One region of the Kitasatospora sp. NPDC087861 genome, then DNA from elsewhere that is predicted to be linked to it. Evidence: riboswitches for the same ligand, from Rfam matches in the RefSeq annotation. Region 1 holds a riboswitch; each other region holds the start of a gene.
What was found. A riboswitch is a leader RNA that binds a small molecule or an ion and turns the genes downstream of it on or off. The one in region 1 is predicted to bind cyclic di-AMP.

Region 1 (6,765 bases):
GCGCGTGGACGCGAGTGTGAAGACGGTCCCGAGGAGGCCGGCCGCCGAGAGCGCTGCGTCCCCGCCTCCGCTGGGTGGGGGTGGCGGTGGCGGGTAGGTTCGGGGGTGTGACGACGAATGTTCCGGGCGCGAAGCTGATTCTGCTGACGACCACCCATCGGGTGGCTCCCGGGTTGCTGGCGTGGCCGGCGTGGGAGGCGTTGCGGTCGGCCGGGCGGGTGCTGGTGGGGGAGGCGGGGCATCCGCAGGTGGCAGCGGTGCGGCAGGCCGGGGTGGAGGTGGAGGTCGTGCCGGCCGGGTCGGCGCCGGCGCTGGCGCGGTTGCTGACCGGGCAGCCGGCGGAGGCGGGGCCGACGGTGTGGCTGGGGAGCCCGGACGGGGATCCGGGGCTGACGGACGCGCTGGCGCGGTTGGCGGTGGAGCACGCGGGCGAGGTGCCGGAGATCGAGGTGCTGCCGGGGTCGTACGACCTGCCGGGGGCGCGCCTGCTGGACCTGGCGTCGGTGATGGACCGGCTGCGGTCGCCGGGCGGCTGCCCGTGGGACGCCGAGCAGACGCACGAGAGCCTGGTGAAGTACCTGGTCGAGGAGGCCTACGAGCTGGTCGAGGCGATCGAGGAGGGGGACCGGGAGACGCTGCGCGAGGAGCTGGGCGATGTGCTGCTCCAGGTGTTCTTCCATTCCCGGATCGCCGAGGAGCACCCGTCGGAGGCGTTCTCGATCGACGACGTGGCCGGTGACATCGTCGAGAAGCTGATGTACCGGCATCCGCACGTGTTCGGGGACGTCGAGGCGGAGGACGCCGCCGAGGTGGAGGCGACCTGGGAGCGGCTGAAGGCGGCCGAGAAGGCGGACCGGGAGTCGGTGCTGGACGGCGTGCCGGCCGGGCTGCCGTCGCTGGCGTACGCGGCGAAGCTGGTGTCGCGGGTGCGCCGGGCGGGGTTCGCGGGCGTGCCGGACGAGCCGTACGAGCTGCCGGTGGAGCTGACGGCGGCCTCGGCGGGCCGGCTGCTGCTGGCGGTGGCGCAGCGGGCGCACGACGCCGGGGTGGACGTGGACGCGGCGCTGCGGTCGGCCGCGCGCGGCTACCGGGACGCAGTGCGCGCGGCCGAGGGGCTCAAGCCGGCCGAGGGGCTCAAGCCGGTCGACGAGTAGCGGGCCTCAGGCGGCCTGGGCAGTGGGCTCGGCCGGGCGCCGCTGCGGCGGGACGACCTCGCCGATGGCCTCGCCGACGAGGGCGAGGAGTTCGGCGAGGCGTTCGAGGTCGAGGTGGTCGGGCAGGTCGGCGAGGGAGACGATCCGCTCGCCGTCGGGGCCGGCGACGCAGAACAGGTCGATGGGGCCGAGGTGCTTCTCGGCGGTGTCGACGAGGGCGGCGATGTCGCTGGGGCGGCGGACGTCGCCGCTGACGCCGACGACGGGGCAGCCCGGCCGGTCGAGTTCGATGGCGAGGTCCTCGGCGACACCGACCTGCTGGTCGGCGATCAGCACTCCGGCGGCGCCGGCGGCGGTGAACCGGCGGGCGAGGTCGGCTCCCGACCCGCCGTCGAGTACCGCGATGACGACGACTGCCCCGCTGACCCGCATGGCCTGCTCCTCCCTGTGGGCGACACCGCACCGGCGCCCACGATTTCTGCGGAGGATCGTAGACAGGTCCTGACCCTCCGCAACAGGGATTACCCCTCAGGTGACCAGGCTCACGCCCGCCGGCCGGCCAAGAGCTGTCCAAGAGCTGTCCACGGAGCGTTGGCACGCCGTCCGCCGGGTGTTGACGAGCCGGGTCGGGCCGGGACGAGTCGGGCGGGTCGAGGGCCGACCGGATCCCGACCGGATCCCGACCGGATCCCGACCGGATCCCGACCGGATCCCAGTCGGATCCCGACCGGACTCCGACCCGATCCCGACCGACCGTGGTCCGGCGGGGACAGTGCGCCCCCGACCCACCGGATACGGTCGGTGCATGCCAGTGCAGCCCGACCCCGCCGCCCCGCAGCTCTTCACCTGGGAGTTCGCCGCCGACCCGTACCCCGCCTACGCCTGGCTGCGCGAGCACGCCCCGGTGCACCGGACGACGCTGCCGAGCGGGGTGGAGGCCTGGCTGGTGACCCGTTACGCGGACGCGCGGCAGGCGCTGGCGGACGGCCGGCTGTCGAAGAACCCGGCGCACCACAGCGAGCAGGCCCACCGCACCGGCCGGGTGGGCATTCCGGGGGAACGCCAGGCGGACTTGATGACGCATCTGCTGAACATCGACCCGCCGGACCACACCCGGCTGCGCCGACTGGTGTCGAAGGCGTTCACCCCGCGCCGGGTGGCGGAGTTCGAGCCACGGGTGCAGCAGCTCACGGACCGGCTGATCGACGGCTTCGCGCAGCGCGGTTCGGCGGACCTGATCCACGAGTTCGCCTTCCCGCTCCCCATCTACGCGATCTGCGACATGCTGGGAGTGCCGGCCGAGGACCAGGACGACTTCCGCGACTGGGCGGGGATGATGATCCGGCACGGCGGCGGCCAACGCGGCGGTGTGGGGCGAGCGGTGAAGCGGATGCGGGCGTACCTGCTGGAGCTGATCCACCGCAAGCGGGCGGATCCGGGGGAGGACCTGATCTCGGGCCTGATCCGGGCGAGCGACCACGGCGAGCACCTGACCGAGAACGAGGCCGCGGCGATGGCCTTCATCCTGCTGTTCGCGGGGTTCGAGACGACGGTGAACCTGATCGGCAACGGCACCTACGCGCTGCTGCGCAACCCGGGGCAGCGGGCGCTGCTGCAGGAGTCGGTGGCGCGCGGCGAGACGGCGCTGCTGGAGACCGGGATCGAGGAACTCCTGCGCTACGACGGGCCGGTGGAGCTGGCGACGTGGCGCTTCGCGACGCGGCCGCTGTCGATCGGCGGGGTGGACATCCCGGTGGGCGATCCGGTGCTGGTGGTGCTGGCCGCGGCGGACCGCGATCCGGCCAGGTTCGCGGACGAGAACACCCTTGACCTGGCCCGGAGGGACAACCCGCACCTGGGTTTCGGCCACGGGATCCATTACTGCATCGGCGCCCCGCTGGCCCGGCTGGAGGGGCGGAGTGCGCTGGCCACGCTGCTTTCCCGGTTGCCGGATCTGCGGCTTGCGGAAAGCCCGGAGAATCTGCGCTGGCGGGGTGGCCTGATCATGCGTGGGCTGCGGGAACTCCCGGTCGAATTCAGTCCGGAGAGCAGGTCGCCGCATGCGCCCGTGCCACCTGTCGACGCTCCGACGCGCTGACGAGGCGTCGCCGGACGGCCTCCACGGGCAGTCTGAACCATCATCAATCCGGACATAGCGCCTCCGTTGGTAGGCGACCGAACACGGGCCGTAATTTCTGTGTGATATCGGTGATATGAGCTTGTGATTGGTCTGAGGATCTGTCTACTCTCCCTGGAGTCCGCAGCTGCGGACCTCGTGCGCGGAACGCCGAATCCTGCCCGCCGCGTCACGGGAAACCGACCAGACCCTGGGCAGGGGCGGGGGAACCAGGTTTGTTGCCGTTCCCCAACGGCTTGGGGTGAAGCCGCCCGAGCGGAATCGTTTCCGCTTTCGGCGGCCGGGCCACCTCCCGGTCCGAACCCGACAGCTCACCTCGCAGGCGTGCGGAGAGGGACCTCTTCATGCTGTTCGTTGGAACTGGCCGCCACCGTCGTCGCACCCAGGCCGAGAAGGCCATCGCCGTCGCCGGTGTGGCCGGCGTCGGACTCGCGATGCCGATCCTCACCGCCACCGGTGCCTCCGCCGCCCCGGCCTCCGCCTGGGACTCCGTCGCCCAGTGCGAGAGCGGCGGCAACTGGAGCATCAACACCGGCAACGGCTTCTACGGCGGCCTGCAGTTCACCTCCAGCACCTGGAAGGCGTACGGCGGCACCTCCTACGCGCCGCAGGCCAACCAGGCCAGCAAGGGGCAGCAGATCTCGGTCGCCGAGAAGGTGCTGGCCTCGCAGGGCCCGGGCGCCTGGCCGGTCTGCTCGCAGAAGGCCGGTCTGAGCAAGGGCGGCGCCCCGGCGTCCGTCGACACCTCCTCGGACGCCAAGCCCGCCAAGCAGTCCGCCGCCAAGCCGGCCCAGCAGGAGCAGGCCCCGAAGCCGGTGCAGCAGGACGCCCCGAAGCCGGCCGCCCAGCAGCCGGCGCAGCCGCAGGCCCAGGGCTTCGCCGGCAAGGCCGGCTGGGACGCCGACGCGAAGGTGTACTGGTACCAGAACAACGGCGCCTGGTACTGGACCAGCCACCAGAGCGTCTACCAGCAGTACGCGGGCCAGGCCGCCGCCCAGCCGCAGTCCGCGCCCCGGGCCGCGCAGCCCGTCCAGCCGGTCCAGCGCGTCCAGCCCATCCTGCCCGCGCAGTCCGCCCCGGCCGCGCAGACCGGCCACGACTACACCGTCCGGTCCGGCGACACGCTGTCGAGCATCGCCACCGCCCAGGGCGTGTCCGGCGGCTGGCAGTCGGTGTACGACGGCAACCGCGGCACCGTCGGCGGCGACCCGAACCTGATCATGCCCGGCCAGGTGCTGCACCTCGGCTGATCCTGCGAGGCCCGGCGAAGGAAGGGGGACGGGCTCCGTCCCCCTTCCTTCGCATTCGCCCGTTTCGATCGGACAGTCAGGTGAACTACCGGCAGGTAGTCGGGCCACACGCTGAGACGGGACCGAGGCCAACGTGGCCCCGGCGGCCAGGGCGGTTAGGCTCTGGTCGTAACGACTTCGCAATCGTCCCGCCGGCAGCACCAATCGTCAGCCGGACCCTGCTTCCGCAAGGAGATGCCTCGTGCCGTCCATCGATGTCGTCGTAGCCCGTGAGATCCTCGACTCGCGTGGCAACCCCACGGTCGAGGTCGAGGTCGGCCTCGACGACGGCAGCACCGGTCGTGCCGCTGTCCCGTCGGGTGCCTCCACCGGCGCCTTCGAGGCGCTTGAGCTGCGCGACGGTGACAAGAACCGCTACTTCGGCAAGGGCGTGGAGAAGGCCGTCCTGGCCGTCATCGAGCAGATCGGCCCGGAGCTGGTCGGCTACGACGCCACCGAGCAGCGCCTGATCGACCAGGCCATGCTCGACCTGGACGCCACCCCGGACAAGTCCTCGCTCGGCGCCAACGCGATCCTGGGCGTCTCGCTGGCCGTGGCGCACGCCGCCTCCGAGGCCAGCGACCTGCCGCTGTTCCGCTACCTGGGCGGCCCGAACGCGCACGTGCTGCCCGTGCCGATGATGAACATCCTCAACGGCGGTTCGCACGCGGACTCCAACGTCGACATCCAGGAGTTCATGATCGCCCCGATCGGCGCGGAGTCCTTCTCCGAGGCCGTCCGCTGGGGCGTCGAGGTCTACCACACCCTCAAGGGCGTGCTGAAGGAGCGCGGCCTGTCCACCGGCCTCGGCGACGAGGGCGGCTTCGCGCCGAACCTGGACAGCAACCGCGAGGCCCTGGACCTCATCACCGAGGCCATCCAGAAGGCCGGCTACGTGCCCGGCCGCGACATCGCGCTGGCCCTGGACGTCGCCGCCTCCGAGTTCTACCAGGACGGCGCCTACCAGTTCGAGGGCAAGGCCCTCTCCGCCGCCGAGCTCATCGAGTACTACGCCGAGCTGGTCGCCGCCTACCCGCTGGTCTCCATCGAGGACCCGCTGGACGAGTCGGACTGGGACGGCTGGAAGGCCATGACCGTCAAGCTGGGCGACAAGGTCCAGCTGGTCGGCGACGACCTGTTCGTCACCAACCCGGCCCGCCTGGCCAAGGGCATCGAGACCGGCACCGCCAACGCGCTGCTGGTGAAGGTGAACCAGATCGGCTCGCTGACCGAGACCCTGGACGCCGTCGAGCTGGCCCAGCGCAACGGCTACCGCTGCATGATGTCGCACCGCTCCGGCGAGACCGAGGACGTCACCATCGCCGACCTGGCCGTCGCCACCAACTGCGGCCAGATCAAGACCGGCGCCCCGGCCCGCTCCGAGCGCGTCGCCAAGTACAACCAGCTGCTGCGCATCGAGGAGATCCTCGACGACGCCGCCGAGTACGCCGGCCGCGGCGCCTTCCCGCGCTTCCGCTCCGCCGAGTAATAGGCACAGCCGAGCAGCAGGCACGGCCGACACGAGGGCCGAGCACCCCCGTACCAGGGGCTGGGCTCCTCCGGTAGCGCACGCCTGACCGGTGCCCCGCCGTTCACCCCGTAGGGTGGACGGCGGGGCACCGTCGCGACCAGGAGGGGAACGGGAGATGGCAGGCTGGAGGATCCCGGGCTTGGCGGCCCGGCCTCGGTTCACGAGCCGGGCGACCGTCCTCGTCCTGGTGCTCTGCTCGCTGGTGGCGATCCTCGCCTACCCGACGCGGCAGTTCATCTCCCAGCGCGCCGAGATCTCCGCCCAGCGGGCGAAGGCCGACCACGCCCGGCAGCAGGTCGAGCAGCTGCGCCGGGACAAGGCCCGCTGGCAGGACCCGGAGTACGTCAAGGCGCAGGCCCGCGCCCGGCTGCACTACGCGATGCCGGGGGAGACCCCGTACATCGCGGTGGACCCGGCCGGCCCGGCCGCTTCCCGGCCCTCCGCGTCCGCTTCCGGCACGGCCTCGGCGGCCGGCGCGGCCGCCGACCCGGCGAAGGCCGCCAAGCCCTGGTACGCCAGCATCTGGGACTCGGTCGACGCCGCCGACACCGCCGCCCTGGCCCCCGCCTCCCCCCGTCCGCTCCCACCGTCCCCCGCTGGAGACACCTCCCCCCATGACCACTGAGAACCACCCCTCCGTCTCCGACGCCGACG
Region 2 (6,765 bases), on a different contig from region 1:
GGCGCAGACCCGGCGCACGCTGGAGAACGTCAAGGCGATCGTCGAGGCCGGCGGCGCCACCATCGAGGACGTGGTGATGTTCCGCGTCTACCTCACCAAGCGGGCCGACTTCCCGCTGATGAACGAGGTGTACGCCGAGTTCATCGAGGAGAACGTCAAGCCCGGCGGTGTGAAGCCCTGCCGCACCACGATCTTCGTCGAGCTGCCGCAGGAGCCGATGCTGGTCGAGATCGACGCCCAGGCCGTCGTCGCCTGAGCCCCGCGACCGACGGGCAGTCGCACTCGCCCCGCGACCGACGAACGGTCGCACGAGTCCCACGGCCGGCAAGGCGCCTGAACCGCATGACCGACGCAAGGGCCCGGACGCACCCCCGACGTCCGGGCCCTTCGCCGTGCCCCGCGCTCACCGCCCCACGGGCACGCCCTGCTCGACCGCCGCGCCCGAGTGCGCCACGATCCGCCCCTCGCCCGCCGCGCCGCCGCGCCGGTCCAGCGCCGCGGAGAACACCGTCACGCCGAGGGCGACGACGGTCAGCAGCCCGCCCACCCAGTTCGGCGCGGCGTAGCCGAGGCCGGCCGAGATGACCAGCCCGCCGAGCCAGGCGGCCAGCGCGTTGCCCAGGTTGAACGCGGCGATGTTGGCGGCCGAGGCCAGCGTCGGCGCGCCGGCCGCCTGGTCCATGACCCGCTTCTGCAGCGGCGCGACGGTCGCGAAGCCGAACAGCCCGATCAGCGGGATGGTGACGATCGCGGCCACCTTGCTGTGCGCGGCGAAGGTGAAGGCGAACAGCAGCGCCGCGAGCACCGCGAGGATCACGGTGAGGCTGCGCATCAGCGCGCGGTCGGCGAACCAGCCGCCCAGCAGGTTGCCGACGAACAGTCCGACGCCGAACAGGAAGAGCAGCCAGGTGACGCTGCTCGGGGCGAAGCCGGCCAGTTCGGTCATCATCGGCGTGATGTAGGTGAACATCGCGAAGATGCCGCCCCAGCCGAGCACGGTCATGGCGAGCGCCGACCAGAGCCGCAGGGTCCGGAAGGCGGCCAGCTCGGCGCCGAGCCGGGCGGCCTCGGCCCGTGGCTGGACGGGCACCAGCGCCGCGATCCCGGCGAGGCCGACCAGGCCGAGCCCGGCGACGACGTAGAAGGTGGAGCGCCAGCCGAAGTGCTGGCCGAGCAGCGTGCCCATCGGGACGCCGAGCACGTTGGCGGCGGTGAGGCCGGTGAACATCAGGGCGATCGCACCGGCCCGCTTGTGCGGGGCGACCAGGTCGGCGGCGACCACCGAGCCGATGCCGAAGAACGCGCCGTGCGCGAAGGCGCTGACGATCCGCCCGACCATCAGCAGCCCGAAGGCGGGCGCTACGGCCGCGATCAGGTTGCCCACCACGAACAGGCCCATCAACGTCAGCAGCATGCCCTTGCGGGGTGCCCGGGTGCCGAGGATGGTGAGCAGCGGTCCGCCGATCACGACGCCGAGCGCGTAGCCCGAGATGAGCAGGCCGGCGGTGGGGATGGAGACCGAGAAGTCGCCGGCGACCTCGGGCAGCAGGCCCATGATCACGAACTCGGTGGTGCCGATGCCGAAGGCGCTGATCGCCAGTGCCAGGAGCGCGAGGGGCATGAGGGACCGCTTTCCGTAGAGATATCTTTGCGCGTGCAACTACCAGCGTCGACAATACGGAGGTTCACAGATGCTTGCAAGCGCTGCCTATCTCCAGCGACAGCAACCCGACGACGGCCCCGACACGCCACTTGCCACACCCCTCGGCAGACATTAGGTTAGGCTCACCTAACCTAATGGAGGTCCATCATGAGCCCGTCCGCCCGCGACGCCGAGGTGCCCGAGCCCACCACCGCCGAACGGGTCCACAGCCTGCTCAGCGCGACCTCCTCGCTCACCGTCCGCGCCTGCGGCGAGCACCACGACCTGGAGAGCCCGGTCTCCGTCCACGACTCCCGACTGCGCCTGCGCGCCCCACTGGGCACCCCGCTCACCACCGCCGCCGCCGGCGCCACCGAGGGGCTCGCGGTCGTCCTGGACGTCACCGACATCGCCCCCGTCGCCGTCCGCGACCGGGTCCGCGCCCGCCTCACACTGGCCGGCCGGCTGCACCTGGCCCACCTCGCCGACGACGGCCTGAGCGTCCACCTGCGCGTGGACGTCGCCCACGCCGTCCTCGCCACCCCGTACGGCACCGGCGCGCTCACCGCCGACGACCTCGCCCTCGCCACGCCCGACCCGCTGGCCCGCTACGAGGCCGCCATGCTCACCCACCTCGCCGACGACCACGCCGACGCCCTCGCCGTCCTCACCCGCCTGCTCGACCCGGACCTGCTCGCCCAGCACCCGGACGTCCGCCCGCTCGCCCTGGACCGCCACGGCCTGGTGCTGCGCCTGGACCACCCGCACGGCCACCGCGACGTCCGCCTGGTCTTCCCCGAACCGGCCGCCGACACCGAGGACTTCGGCCACCGGATGCACCAGCTGCTGACCGCCACCCAGCACGGCCTGCCCGCCCACCGGATCTGAACCAGCAGACCGACATTCTGACGTACCGTCAATTCCGCTCGACGGCGGCCTCCTCCAGGATCACCCGCCCCATCCGCGCGTACCGCTCGGGGCTGCGCCGACGCATGGTGAGCGCCAGCACGATCCCGCCCACGAAGGCCCCGATCACCAGGTACGGGATCAGCCGGAACAGCAGCGTCCCGGCGGCCGCCCCGGCCGCGGTGTCCTTGTTGAGCACGAGCAGCGCCACCACCCCGGCCATCGCCACCCCGCCCAGCAGCGGTGCCACCAGCGTGCGGAACCAGTGCTTGGTCTCCGGGTGCCTGCCCTGCACGTGGAAGTACCCCACCACGGCGAAGGAGCAGAGCGTCTGCACGATCAGGATCGCCATCGTGCCGAGCAGCGCGAGCAGCGTGTACAGGTGCGCGTACGGATCCATCCCCGCCACCAGGAACGCCGCCACCAGCGCGCCCGCGATCCCCGACTGCACCACCGAGGCGACGTGCGGCGAGCCGTACCTCGGGTGGGTGCGGCCGAGCGCCGGGAGCAGGAACCCCTCCCGCCCGATCGCGTACAGGTAGCGGGCCGCACACTGGTGGAAGGCCATCGCGCAGGCGAACGAACCGGTGACGACCAGCCATTGGAACACCTTCACCGCCCAGGCCCCGAGGTACGCGCCCAGCGGGTCGAGGAACAGGCTGTTCCCGTCCTTGCCCGGCACCGCGCCGCTCGCCACGTCGATCGCGTGCCGAACCCCGTTGCCGGACACGATCATCCAGGACACGAACACGTAGAACAGCCCGACCCCGACCACCGAGACCAGGGTCGCCCGCGGCACCACCCGCTTCGGGTCCCGGGACTCCTCGCCGTACATCGCGGTCGACTCGAAGCCCACCCAGGAGCAGAACGCGAAGAACAGGCCGAGGCCCGCCGCCGCAGCGCCCGAACCCCCCACCCCCGTCAGCGCGTTCAGCGGGTTCACCGCCTCGCCGACGATGCCGTCCGGCCCGCCGCCGCCCACCAGCACGGCCAGCGCGACCGCGCCCAGCACCCCGATCTCCAGCACCAGCGCGACCCCGAGCAGCCCCGCCGTCAGATGCAGGTCGAACCAGGCCATCACCCCGATCACCACCAGCCCGAACAGCGCGTACCAGCCCCACCCCAGGTCCACCCCGAGCTGCGAACGGACCAGTCCGCGCAGCGAGTAGGCGAAGAAGCCGATGACCGAGGCCTCGAACACGATGTACGCGAGCACCGCGAGCAGCCCCGAGGCCATCCCGGCGACCCGGCCGAGCCCGTGCGAGATGTACCCGTAGAACGCCCCGGCCGCGGTGATGTGCCGGGCCATCGCCACGTACCCGACCGAGAACACCGTGAGCACCACGGTCGCCAGGACGTACGCGGCGGGCGCGCCGACGCCGTTGCCCTGCCCGACGACGATCGGCAGGTTGCCGGTCATCGCGGTGATCGGGGCGGCGGTGGCGATCGCCATGAACACCACGCCCACCAGGCCGACCGAGTCCGCCTTCAGCCGGTCGACCCCGCCTCCCCCGGTCTGCCCGTCGACCGTTTCCCCGCTCCGGACGGCCATCCGTCCTCCTCCGCGCGCCATGGCTCCACCGCCCGCCGAACCGCCGGGCGCCGACTGCCCGACAGCATCGGGGCGCGGCGAGAGGCCTCGCAAGAACAGATCGTCGGACCGGTCGCGGGCAGGTTGACGCCCTGTTCGGTTCCACTCACCCGCGCTCGAACGAGCCTGCCCGGAAAGGGCGTCGGCCGAAAAAGGCGTTGATCGGAAAGGGCGTCGGCCGGAAAAGGCGCTGGCCGGCCCGGCACACGAGAGAGGTCTCGTGTGCCGGGCCGGCCTGGGCGTGTCCCGCGCCCATGTCCGCTGCCGCGGCGATCACCCGGTCGAGCGGTCACCCGACATGACCATCCCGGGAGGTCGTTCCGCCCGTAGCAGCGGTGGCTTCTCAAGCGGTACGGGTCAGAGCGCGACGCCGTGGGCCCGCAGGTAGGTGACCGGGTTGATGTCCGAGCCGTACTCCGAGCCGTTGCGGATCTCGAAGTGCAGGTGCGGGCCGGTCACGTTGCCGGTCGCGCCGGAGAGGCCGATCTGCTGGCCCACGGTGACGGTCTGACCGATCTTCACACCGATCGAGGAGAGGTGCGCGTACTCGGCGTAGTGGCCGTCGGAGAGCTTGATCTCGACCTCGTTGCCGTAGGCGCCGCCGTTGCCGGCCTTCACCACGACACCGTTGGCGACGGCGCGCAGCGGGGTGCCGGTGGAGGCGACGAAGTCCTGGCCGGTGTGGTGGCCGGAGGCCCACATCGAGCCGGCCACGCCGTAGGCGGTGCCCAGCTTCGGGTTGGCCAACGGCGCGACGAAGCCGGACGTGGCGGCGACCGGGGTGGCGGTGACCGCGGCGACCGGCGCGGCGGTCTGCACCTGGGTCTGGAGCTGGGCGGACGGCTTCGCGGCCTCGGTCCGGACCTCCAGCTGGGCCTTCGGCTTGGCGGCGGTGTCCGAGGCGGCCGGAGCGGCCGGCTTGGCCGGGGCGGTCGCAGCGGCGTCCGAGGACGGCGCGGCAGCGGCGGCCTGGCCGGCGATCGCGAGCTGCTGGCCCGGGAAGATCAGGTTCGGGTTGCCACCGACGACCGTGCGGTTGTGCGCGTACAGCGCCTCCCAGCCACCGTCGACGTGCTTGGCGTCGGCGATCTTCGACAGGGTGTCGCCGCTGACGACGCGGTAGCTCGCCTGCGCGGGGGCCTGGGTGGCGGGAGCGGCACTGGTCGAGGTGGTGCTCTGCGCGACCGGGGCGGCCGGGACGGTGTAGGCCTGGGCGCTCATCGCGGTGACGAGCGGGAGGGCGAAGGAGGCACCGGTGACGGCGGTGGCGATGCCGATGCGGGCGGCGCGGGGCAGGGCGATACGACGAGCCTGAGCAGGCATGGGATTTTCCTCTCCGACGCCTGCGAGGTGAGCTGTCGGGTTCGGGCTGGAGTTGCCCGGCCGCATGCGCGGCTTCACCCCTAGCCGGCCCTGGATCCGGTCACGCGAGAGCGTGCCGTTCCGGTCCGGCGACTTACCTGTGGGTCCCCCGCTCCTGCCGTACAGAGTTCAGTTCGAACCACCGGACAGCGGCAGGACTCGGCGTTCCGCCCGGAGGATCCGTCCGGGCTGGCCGGGCGGTCGCTGAACTAAAACCCATCCATTCGAGTGAAGCAATGTCGATCACTTGAACCGGCAACCACTGCGCGGACCACGGTGACCCTCCGCATGATCCGCCGCACTGTACGTGCACAATCCATTCACCCGGCGCCACTGATCCACGACGCTGCGCCCATCCCGCCAGCACAGCGCACCCGGCCGCTCACGCACCGCCCACCATCAACACACCCCCCGGTGACCCTTGTCACGTACACCCCACTGGGCGCAGGATCAGGCCGTGACCACCTCTGAGGCCGGCAACCTGCGTCTGGGCACCGCGCAGGGCCGCTGGGTACTTCTGGCGACGGTGCTCGGCTCCAGCATGGCGCTGCTCGACAGCACCGTGGTGAACGTCGCGCTGCCCCGGATCGGCGCCGATCTCGGCGCCACGCTCGCCTCCCTGCAGTGGACGCTGAACGCGTACCTGCTCACCCTGGCCGGGCTGATCCTGCTCGGCGGCGCGCTCGGGGACCGGTACGGCCGGCGCCGGGTGTTCCTGATCGGCGTGGTCTGGTTCGCCGCCGCCTCCGCGGCCTGCGCCGCCGCCCCGGACATCCAGGTTCTGATCGCCGCCCGCGCCGTCCAGGGCATCGGCGGGGCGCTGCTCACCCCCGGTTCGCTCGCCATGCTGCAGGCCGTCTTCCACCCGGACGACCGCTCGGCGGCGGTGGGTCTGTGGTCGGGCCTCGGCGGGGTGGCGGCCGCGGTCGGCCCCTTCGTCGGCGGCTGGCTGGTGGACGGCCCGGGCTGGCGGTGGATCTTCCTGCTGAACCTGCCGCTCGCGGCCGCCGTGGTCGCGGTCACCTCCCGCTTCGTCCCCGAGAGCCGGGACGAGAGCGCCGTCGGCCGCTTCGACGTCCCCGGCGCGCTGCTCGCCGCGCTCTCCCTCGGGGCGATCACCTACGCGCTCACCGCTGCCGGGGAGGGCCTGTCCCCCGCCGTCTGGATCAGCGGCGCCCTCGGCCTGCTGTTCGGCGCGGCCTTCCTCACGGTCGAGCGCCGCACCGCCGAGCCGATGCTGCCGCTCGGCCTCTTCTCCTCCCGG
Region 3 (6,765 bases), on a different contig from region 1:
GCCGGCTTCGAGGCCGGGGCCTGGCTCTGCGCGGCCGGCTTGGCGTTCACGGCACCGCCGTTGGAGGTCTGGCCGGACTTCTGCGAGCGGTCGAACCAGGTGAAGCCCGAGCCGGACTGGTCGGCCTGCGCCGACTGCTGGGCCGCCTGGCCGCCGTCCTTGAACGACAGGCGCTGGCCCGGGTAGATGGTGTCCGGACCCTCGGTCAGGGTGCCGCGGTTGAGCTCGTACAGCCGCTGCCAGCCGCCCTGGACGTTGTTCTTGTCGGCGATCGAGGACAGCCAGTCGCCGGCGGCGACGGTGTAGTCCCCGCCCTGGGCCTGGGCGTTGCCCTGGGCCTGTGCCTGGTCCTGGGCCGGCGCGGCCGGCTTCGAAGCGGGCTTCGTGGCGGGGGCCTGGTCCTGCGTCGGCTTGGCGGCCGGGGCAGCGGGCTTGGCGGCAGGCTTGGCGGCGGTCGAGCCGGTGGTCGAACCGGCCGCGGTGTCGACGGACGCCGCGGCGCCGCCCTTGGTCAGGCCGGCCTGGACGGAGCACACCGGCCAGGCGCCCGGGCCCTGCGAGGCGAGCACCTTCTCGGCGACGGCGATCTGCTGGTCCTTGGTGGCCCGGTTGGCCTGCGGGGCGTAGGCGGTGCCACCGAAGGCGGCCCAGGTGCTGGAGGTGAACTGCAGGCCGCCGTAGAAGCCGTTGCCGGTGTTGATGCTCCAGTTGCCGGTGCTCTCGCACTGGGCGACCTTGTCCCAGGTGGCGACGGAGGCGGCGGAGGCGGTGCCGGAGGTGAGGCACGGGATGCTGAGGCCGACGCCCGCGACGCCGATGGCGGCGATCACGCGTCGGGTGCGGCTGGACAGACGGGTGCCGTTGGTGGGCAGCATGAAGACGCGGTCCTCTCCCACGCCTGCGAGGTGAGCTGTCGGATTCGGGCTGGAGTTGCCCGGCCGCGCTGTGGGCGCGGCTTCACCCCTAGCCCTGAACCGTTCCGAAGAGCGGTCCGGGGCGACTTACCTGTGGGTCCCCCGCTCCTGCCGTGATGCGTTTTCGCGCTGCCAGGACATCCGACGGCAGGACTCGGCGTCGCGGATGAACTGGGTCCGTGTGGCCACGAACGGGGAGCACGTTAAGCAGACTTAAGTTCAAACTGCAAACACCTGTGATGCACATCACGGTTTGGTGAGAAGCGCCATTTCCCTAACCCATCATGATCGGAAATGACCGTTTTTCGGCAACGTCGCTATAGGCGTACGTAACTGTCTGAGCTTCAGGGAGTGAGTGACGGCGCGTCGGGTCGCATGAGGGCATAGGCGCGGGAAGGGGGTGTGGGTGCGCCTCGACAGCCGGGGGGTACGCCAGGCGGCGGCGAACAAATGCGAACAGAACGGACATTACTCTCATTCGCCCCTTAACTCCCGTACGGGACAAGCCGAAAGGGCCCGGAACGCTACCGTCCCGGGCCCTCTCGGTGCGCGTGGTGTCCGTTACCGGTCGGCAGGCCCCTCGGCGGCGGCGTGAGCCGCGTGGGCGGCGCGACCGGCGTGGGTGCCCTCGGCGGCCTCCGCCTCCGCCTCTGCGGCGGCCTCGGCCTCCGGGGAGGGTGCGGGCAGCGCGGCCAGGTAGGTGGAGGCGATCAGCTGGCCGACCGTCGGGTAGGCGCCCAGCGGCGCGGCGGACGGGCAGCCGGTCTCCTCGGCGGCCGCGGCGAGCAGCTCCGAGTCGGCCTCCGGCCCGATCACCAGCGGGGCCAGCGCCGGGCGCTGGGAGCCGGTCTCCTTGAGGTGGTTGACGGCCGCGGCGACCGAGCCGGGCACGTCGAGCGCGGCGGGGACGACCGGGACGGCCAGTCGGGCCGCCAGCAGGACGCCGGTGATGCCGGCCGCCGCGGCGGCGTCCTCGCCGCCGACGGTGGTGAGCACCACGCCGTCCGCGGCGGTCGCGATGGCGAACAGCCGGGCGCGGTCGGCCCGGGCCAGGCCGGCCTCGGACAGTCGCACGTGCACGGCCTCGGCGAGCAGCGGGTGCGGGCCGAGCACGTCGGTGACGGGCGCTCCGTACTCCGCGGCGAGGGCGTGAAGTTCGGTCAGGAATCCGTGCGGGCCGGGTACCAGCGGTACCAGGACCGGTGCGGGCAGGCCGGCCTCGGCGGCCATGGCCAGCAGTTCGGCGACGGTGTGCTCGTCACCGCCGGTGCTCTCGGCGGCGTTGCCGGGGAGGTAGCCGACGGCGGTCTGGACGCCGCCCTGCTCGCTGCGGACGATCGACAGCAGCTCCTCGACGACCGAGCGGGACTCGGGCCCGGCGGTCGCGGGCACGGCGAGCACCAGGGCCGGGGAGCCGGCCGGGATCTCGGGGCGCTCGGGGCGGCGGTGGCGCCCCCGCGCACGGGAGCCTGGACTACGGACGGGCAGTGGCGCGCCCGGGATGGCTGCGGTGCTCATGCCGGAGATCGTAGGACATCGGCCCGTCAGGCCTGCAGTCGGCTGCCGTTCGGGTTTCGCGTGGTCATGGTGCGTGCGCCGCGCATCCGGTGTGCCGTCCGGGTGGTTTGCCCGCAATTCGGACATATCTCCCCCTGGCCTCGGATGGTCACCGCCAGTTGCCATGACGTGTCCGACGGGGCGTCGAGTTGCGACTGTGGCGCGTGAGATGTCTCACAGCTTGAGGTTCGCTTGACGGAGGGTCACGGCGGTGCGACTCCCGGCGCCGGAAGATCAACATTCAGCGGGGAAACGCTCACGGCCGGTTATCGGAGATCTGGCGATTCACTCGACTATGTCCGTTTACGTACCGTCAGGAGAAGGGTCCGTGAAGAGTTCGGGGCGGCGGTGAAAGGCCTCGTGCACCTGCAATGTCCCGTGCTGATGCACGTGCACAGCAGCTATCATCACGTCAAGTGAGGCGTTGTGCCGGGCCGGTACGGGGCCGGTCCGTTCGTTCGGCGGGTGCCGGGGGCGCCGCGCTGGACGACCACTCCGGAGCTCTTCGGGAGATTTCTATGCACGACTCGCAGGACACGCACGGCTCGTACGACACCTACAACGGGATGGCGGCCGCCGACCTCAAGGGGGTGGTCTGGCAGAAGAGCCTGCACAGCAACTCCCAGGGGAACTGCGTCGAGTTCGCGGCCCTGCCGGGGGGCGATGTGGCGATGCGCAACTCGCGCTTCCCGGAAGGTCCGGCGCTCATCTATACGCGGGCCGAGATCGCCGCCCTGCTGCTGGGGGCCAAGGACGGGGAGTTCGACCACCTGGCGGTCTGACCGGCCGCCGTCTTCCATCGGGGGGCCGTCGTGGGTGCTGACACCGCGACGGCCTTTGTCTTTTCCGGTTCCGGTTCCGACCCCGGCTCTTCCGCGGCCGCTCCACGACCTCGCGGTCAACCCTGCGAGGGCGCCGCGAGTGGACCCGCGCGCCGTCCGGCGACCCGTCCGGACCCTGTACCGCGGCCGGCCCGGCGGCCCGTCCGGCGGCCCGTCCGGTGGTTCGTCCTGCGGCTCGGCCGACAGGTGGCCCGGAGGCGTGTCCGGGGGCTGCCCCGGGAGTCGTCCGGGGAATCGTTCTGAGAGTCGCGCCGGGGCCTGTCGCGCACGTGCGCCCGGCCCGCCGGTCCGTCCTGAGGAGCCCGGGGCGTGGTCCTCCCGGGGCCTTCCTCGGCCGGCCGCGCGCCGCCTGGCGCTAGGCCGAGCGCCGGTGCCGTCCACCGAGTTCGGAACCGGTGGCCGGCTCCGCCTCGAACAGGGCCCAGACCACCTTGCCGCTGCCCAGCGGGTGCCAGCCCCAGGAGCGGCTGAAGGACTCCACCAGGTGCAGTCCGCGGCCGGATTCGGCGACGAAGTCCGCCTCCCGGGCGACCGGACCGATGCTGCTCGGATCGCTCACCGCGCAGACCACCTGGGGAGAGCGGTGGACCAGGCTTATTCGGATCGGCAGTCGGCCTTCAGCGGTCGGCTGTATGGGAAAGTCGTACCCGCCTTGGGCGCCGCCCGCGGGGTCGGGCCGTGCGCCGATCGCATGCCGTAGTGCGTTGGTCACCAGTTCCGAGGCCACCAGCGCGACGTCGTCGAACAACTCCATCAGGCCCCAGCGCTGAAGAGAGGTCCGGGCGAAGTCGCGCGCGGTTCTGACGGCTTCGAAGCGAGGAGCGAGCGTGCAGGTGACCACATGGGGGTCAATCGCCAAAGCCGTACCGGTGCTCATGAAGAGCTCCTCCCATAAGGGGGCGGACACGGCTGGACCCGCCGGGGTCATGCCGGTCACCTCCGACTCGCTCGGCCGCTCGGCCGCCCCTTCGACCAGCGCGCGCGCACTCGAACGCCCGGTGGCGCGGGGGGACGCCGCCGGGTCGGTGCACGGAGTCGCGCGTGGGGTCGACGCGGAGCCCGCGGGAATGCCAGGGATGTGCAGGTGCACGTGCACCATGGTGGTGTGCGCTCACTGCAGATGCAAGAGTCGATTCACGTGCAGTCGCACTATTGGCATATGCAAGCGCCGAATGCACGTGCATCCTGGTGCTCGGAGTGCGGAACTGATAGGAACATCCGTCAGTATCGGCACCGTGAGCGCTCAACTGATGGCAGACTGTGCGCTGTTTGCCCTAGGTGGAGGTTTCGACCGCATGACCACAGTTCAGCCGGGCGGCGGCTCGATGGTCCGCCGGATCCTCCTCGGCTCGCAGCTGCGTCGCCTGCGTGAGACGCGCGGCATCACGCGCGAGGACGCCGGCTACGCGATCCGCGCCTCCGAGTCCAAGATCAGCCGCATGGAACTCGGCCGCGTCAGCTTCAAGGAGCGCGACGTCGCCGACCTGCTCAGCCTCTACGGCGTGGACGACGGCCTGGAGCGGGAGGCCCTGCTCGGCCTCGTCCGCGAGGCCAACAAGTCCGGCTGGTGGCACAGCTTCAACGACGTGCTGCCGGGTTGGTTCCAGACCTACGTCGGTCTGGAGGAGGCGGCTCAACTGATCCGCACCTACGAGGTGCAGTTCATCCCCGGACTGCTGCAGTCCGAGGAGTACGCGCGGGCGGTTTTCGGCCAGAGTCGGCCGGTCATCAGCGAGGAGGAGGTCGAGCGGCGGGTCAGCCTCCGCCTGCGCCGCCAGAAGCTGCTGGCCGAGGGCGCCAGCCCGCGCCTGTGGGCCGTGATCGACGAGGCCGCGCTACGGCGTCCGGTCGGCGGGCCCAAGGTGATGCGCGGTCAGGTGCAGTACCTGATCGACGTCGCTGAGCAGACCAACGTCGTGATCCAGGTCATGCCGTTCCGCTTCGGCGCGCACGCGGGGGAGTCCGGGGCGTTCACGATCCTGCGCTTCCCGGAGCAGGACCTCGCGGACGTCGTGTACCTGGAGCAGCTCACCAGCGCGCTCTACCTCGACAAGCGGGACGACGTCGACGCGTACATCCAGGTCATGGAGCGGCTCTGCGTGGACAGCCTCACGCCCGAGCGCACCATAGACCTGCTGGCCTCGATCCTGAAGGAGCGCTGAGGCTCCGCCCGGCCACGGCTCAGCCGGGATGGCCCCGGTGATCCGCCGGCAGCCGTCCGACACCGAGCAGCCGCCCGCCCGCCGTCAACCGCGGGCCGGCGGCCGTTCGCGTTCCGGCGGCAGCGGCTGCGGCGGGAGGCCCAGCTCCCAGGGCAGGTTGTAGCGGCGGAACAGGTCCGCCCGGATCGGCGCCAGCGGGAGCTCGGCGCCCGGCAGCAGCACCCCGATGCAGCCGCCCATCAGCGCGCTGCGCAGCACCGCGTGCTCGGCGGCCGGGTCCGGCGCGCCCCAGTCGAGCAGCAGGCCCTGGAGGATGGCGCCGAGTTGCTGCTGCTCCGGGTCCTGGACGAAGGCACCGGAGTCCGGGTCCAGGATCAGCGCGAGGTGCGAGCGCATCACGCGGGGGTGGTCCAGGGCCAGGGTGAGGACCGCGTCGATCGCACGGGCCAGCCGGGCCTCCGGAGAGGCGTCCGGCGTCAGTTCGGCGAGTGCGGAGGAAAGCGACTGGTGCATCATCCGGTGCGTCGCGGACTGCATCAGCAGTCGTTTGCCGTCGAAGTAGTACGAGAGCAGTCCGCGCGCGAGCCCCGCCCGCTCGGCGATGTCGGTCAGCGTGGTGCCCGCGTAGCCGCGCTGGTCGACCAGTTCGACGGTGGCTCGCATGATGCGCCGACGGGAGCGTTGCCGCATCTCCTCATTGACCGAATCCCCGCGAGGTGCCATCGTGTCTGCTCCGAACGTTCATTGGCTCCGAGCCAATATACTGGCGGAGCCGCAGCCGCACCGTGGATCCGCGCGCCGGTGGGCGCCGCTCGGGCGGCCGGTACGAAGACGGCCGGCTCCACCAAGACGGGGGTTTGGTGGAGCCGGCGCCATTGCCCGGTGGCCGGGGGGTCGGCCCCCGATGGCGGTGACGGTCAGCGATTGGTCAGGACTTCGGTCCGGGCCGCATTCGACCCGGCCGCAGGGTAATCATAGTCCGGCACCGTCACGGGAGTTGACTTGCTCCGGCGGTCGACCAGGGCACCCACCGCAGCGATCAGCAGACCGAGCAGCGCGACCGCCGTGACGAACATCAGGGCCGGACGGTAGCCGTCCAGCTGCGCCTGCGGGCTGTCGCCACCGGCACTGCCGGCGGTGATCATCGCGGTCGCCCCGGCCAGGACCACGGCGGTGCCGACCTGGATCGCGGTGTTCACCAGACCGGAGGCCAGGCCCTGCTCCTCGTCGCTCACGCCGTCGGTGGCGGCGATGTTCACCGAGGGGAAGGCCAGCGCGAAGCCCACGCCG

Region 2: another riboswitch for cyclic di-AMP. It lies ahead of ACIOJE_RS24570 (LysM peptidoglycan-binding domain-containing M23 family metallopeptidase); the one in region 1 lies ahead of ACIOJE_RS40520 (transglycosylase family protein).
Region 3: another riboswitch for cyclic di-AMP. It lies ahead of ACIOJE_RS10845 (transglycosylase family protein); the one in region 1 lies ahead of ACIOJE_RS40520 (transglycosylase family protein).

The regions. Positions count from the first base shown of each region.
Region 1 covers NZ_JBIUUS010000075.1:6,072-12,836, reverse strand. Annotated here, with positions in the region: gene ACIOJE_RS40535 (MazG family protein) at 108-1,154, shown strand; gene ACIOJE_RS40530 (SDR family NAD(P)-dependent oxidoreductase) at 1,161-1,586, opposite strand; gene ACIOJE_RS40525 (cytochrome P450) at 1,960-3,252, shown strand; cyclic di-AMP (ydaO/yuaA leader) riboswitch at 3,463-3,630, shown strand; gene ACIOJE_RS40520 (transglycosylase family protein) at 3,636-4,541, shown strand; gene eno (phosphopyruvate hydratase) at 4,783-6,069, shown strand; gene ACIOJE_RS40510 (septum formation initiator family protein) at 6,227-6,736, shown strand; partial or broken gene ACIOJE_RS40505 (DUF501 domain-containing protein) at 6,708-6,765, shown strand, end outside.
Region 2 covers NZ_JBIUUS010000018.1:37,310-44,074, reverse strand. Annotated here, with positions in the region: gene ACIOJE_RS24590 (RidA family protein) at 1-256, shown strand, start outside; gene ACIOJE_RS24585 (MFS transporter) at 404-1,621, opposite strand; gene ACIOJE_RS24580 (DUF2470 domain-containing protein) at 1,811-2,530, shown strand; gene ACIOJE_RS24575 (APC family permease) at 2,559-4,100, opposite strand; gene ACIOJE_RS24570 (LysM peptidoglycan-binding domain-containing M23 family metallopeptidase) at 4,497-5,462, opposite strand; cyclic di-AMP (ydaO/yuaA leader) riboswitch at 5,465-5,646, opposite strand; gene ACIOJE_RS24565 (MFS transporter) at 5,959-6,765, shown strand, end outside.
Region 3 covers NZ_JBIUUS010000005.1:321,237-328,001, forward strand. Annotated here, with positions in the region: gene ACIOJE_RS10845 (transglycosylase family protein) at 1-896, opposite strand, end outside; cyclic di-AMP (ydaO/yuaA leader) riboswitch at 883-1,045, opposite strand; gene ACIOJE_RS10850 (hypothetical protein) at 1,476-2,432, opposite strand; gene ACIOJE_RS10855 (DUF397 domain-containing protein) at 2,990-3,253, shown strand; gene ACIOJE_RS10860 (ATP-binding protein) at 3,669-4,190, opposite strand; gene ACIOJE_RS10865 (helix-turn-helix transcriptional regulator) at 4,609-5,475, shown strand; gene ACIOJE_RS10870 (TetR/AcrR family transcriptional regulator) at 5,560-6,138, opposite strand; gene ACIOJE_RS10875 (MFS transporter) at 6,393-6,765, opposite strand, start outside.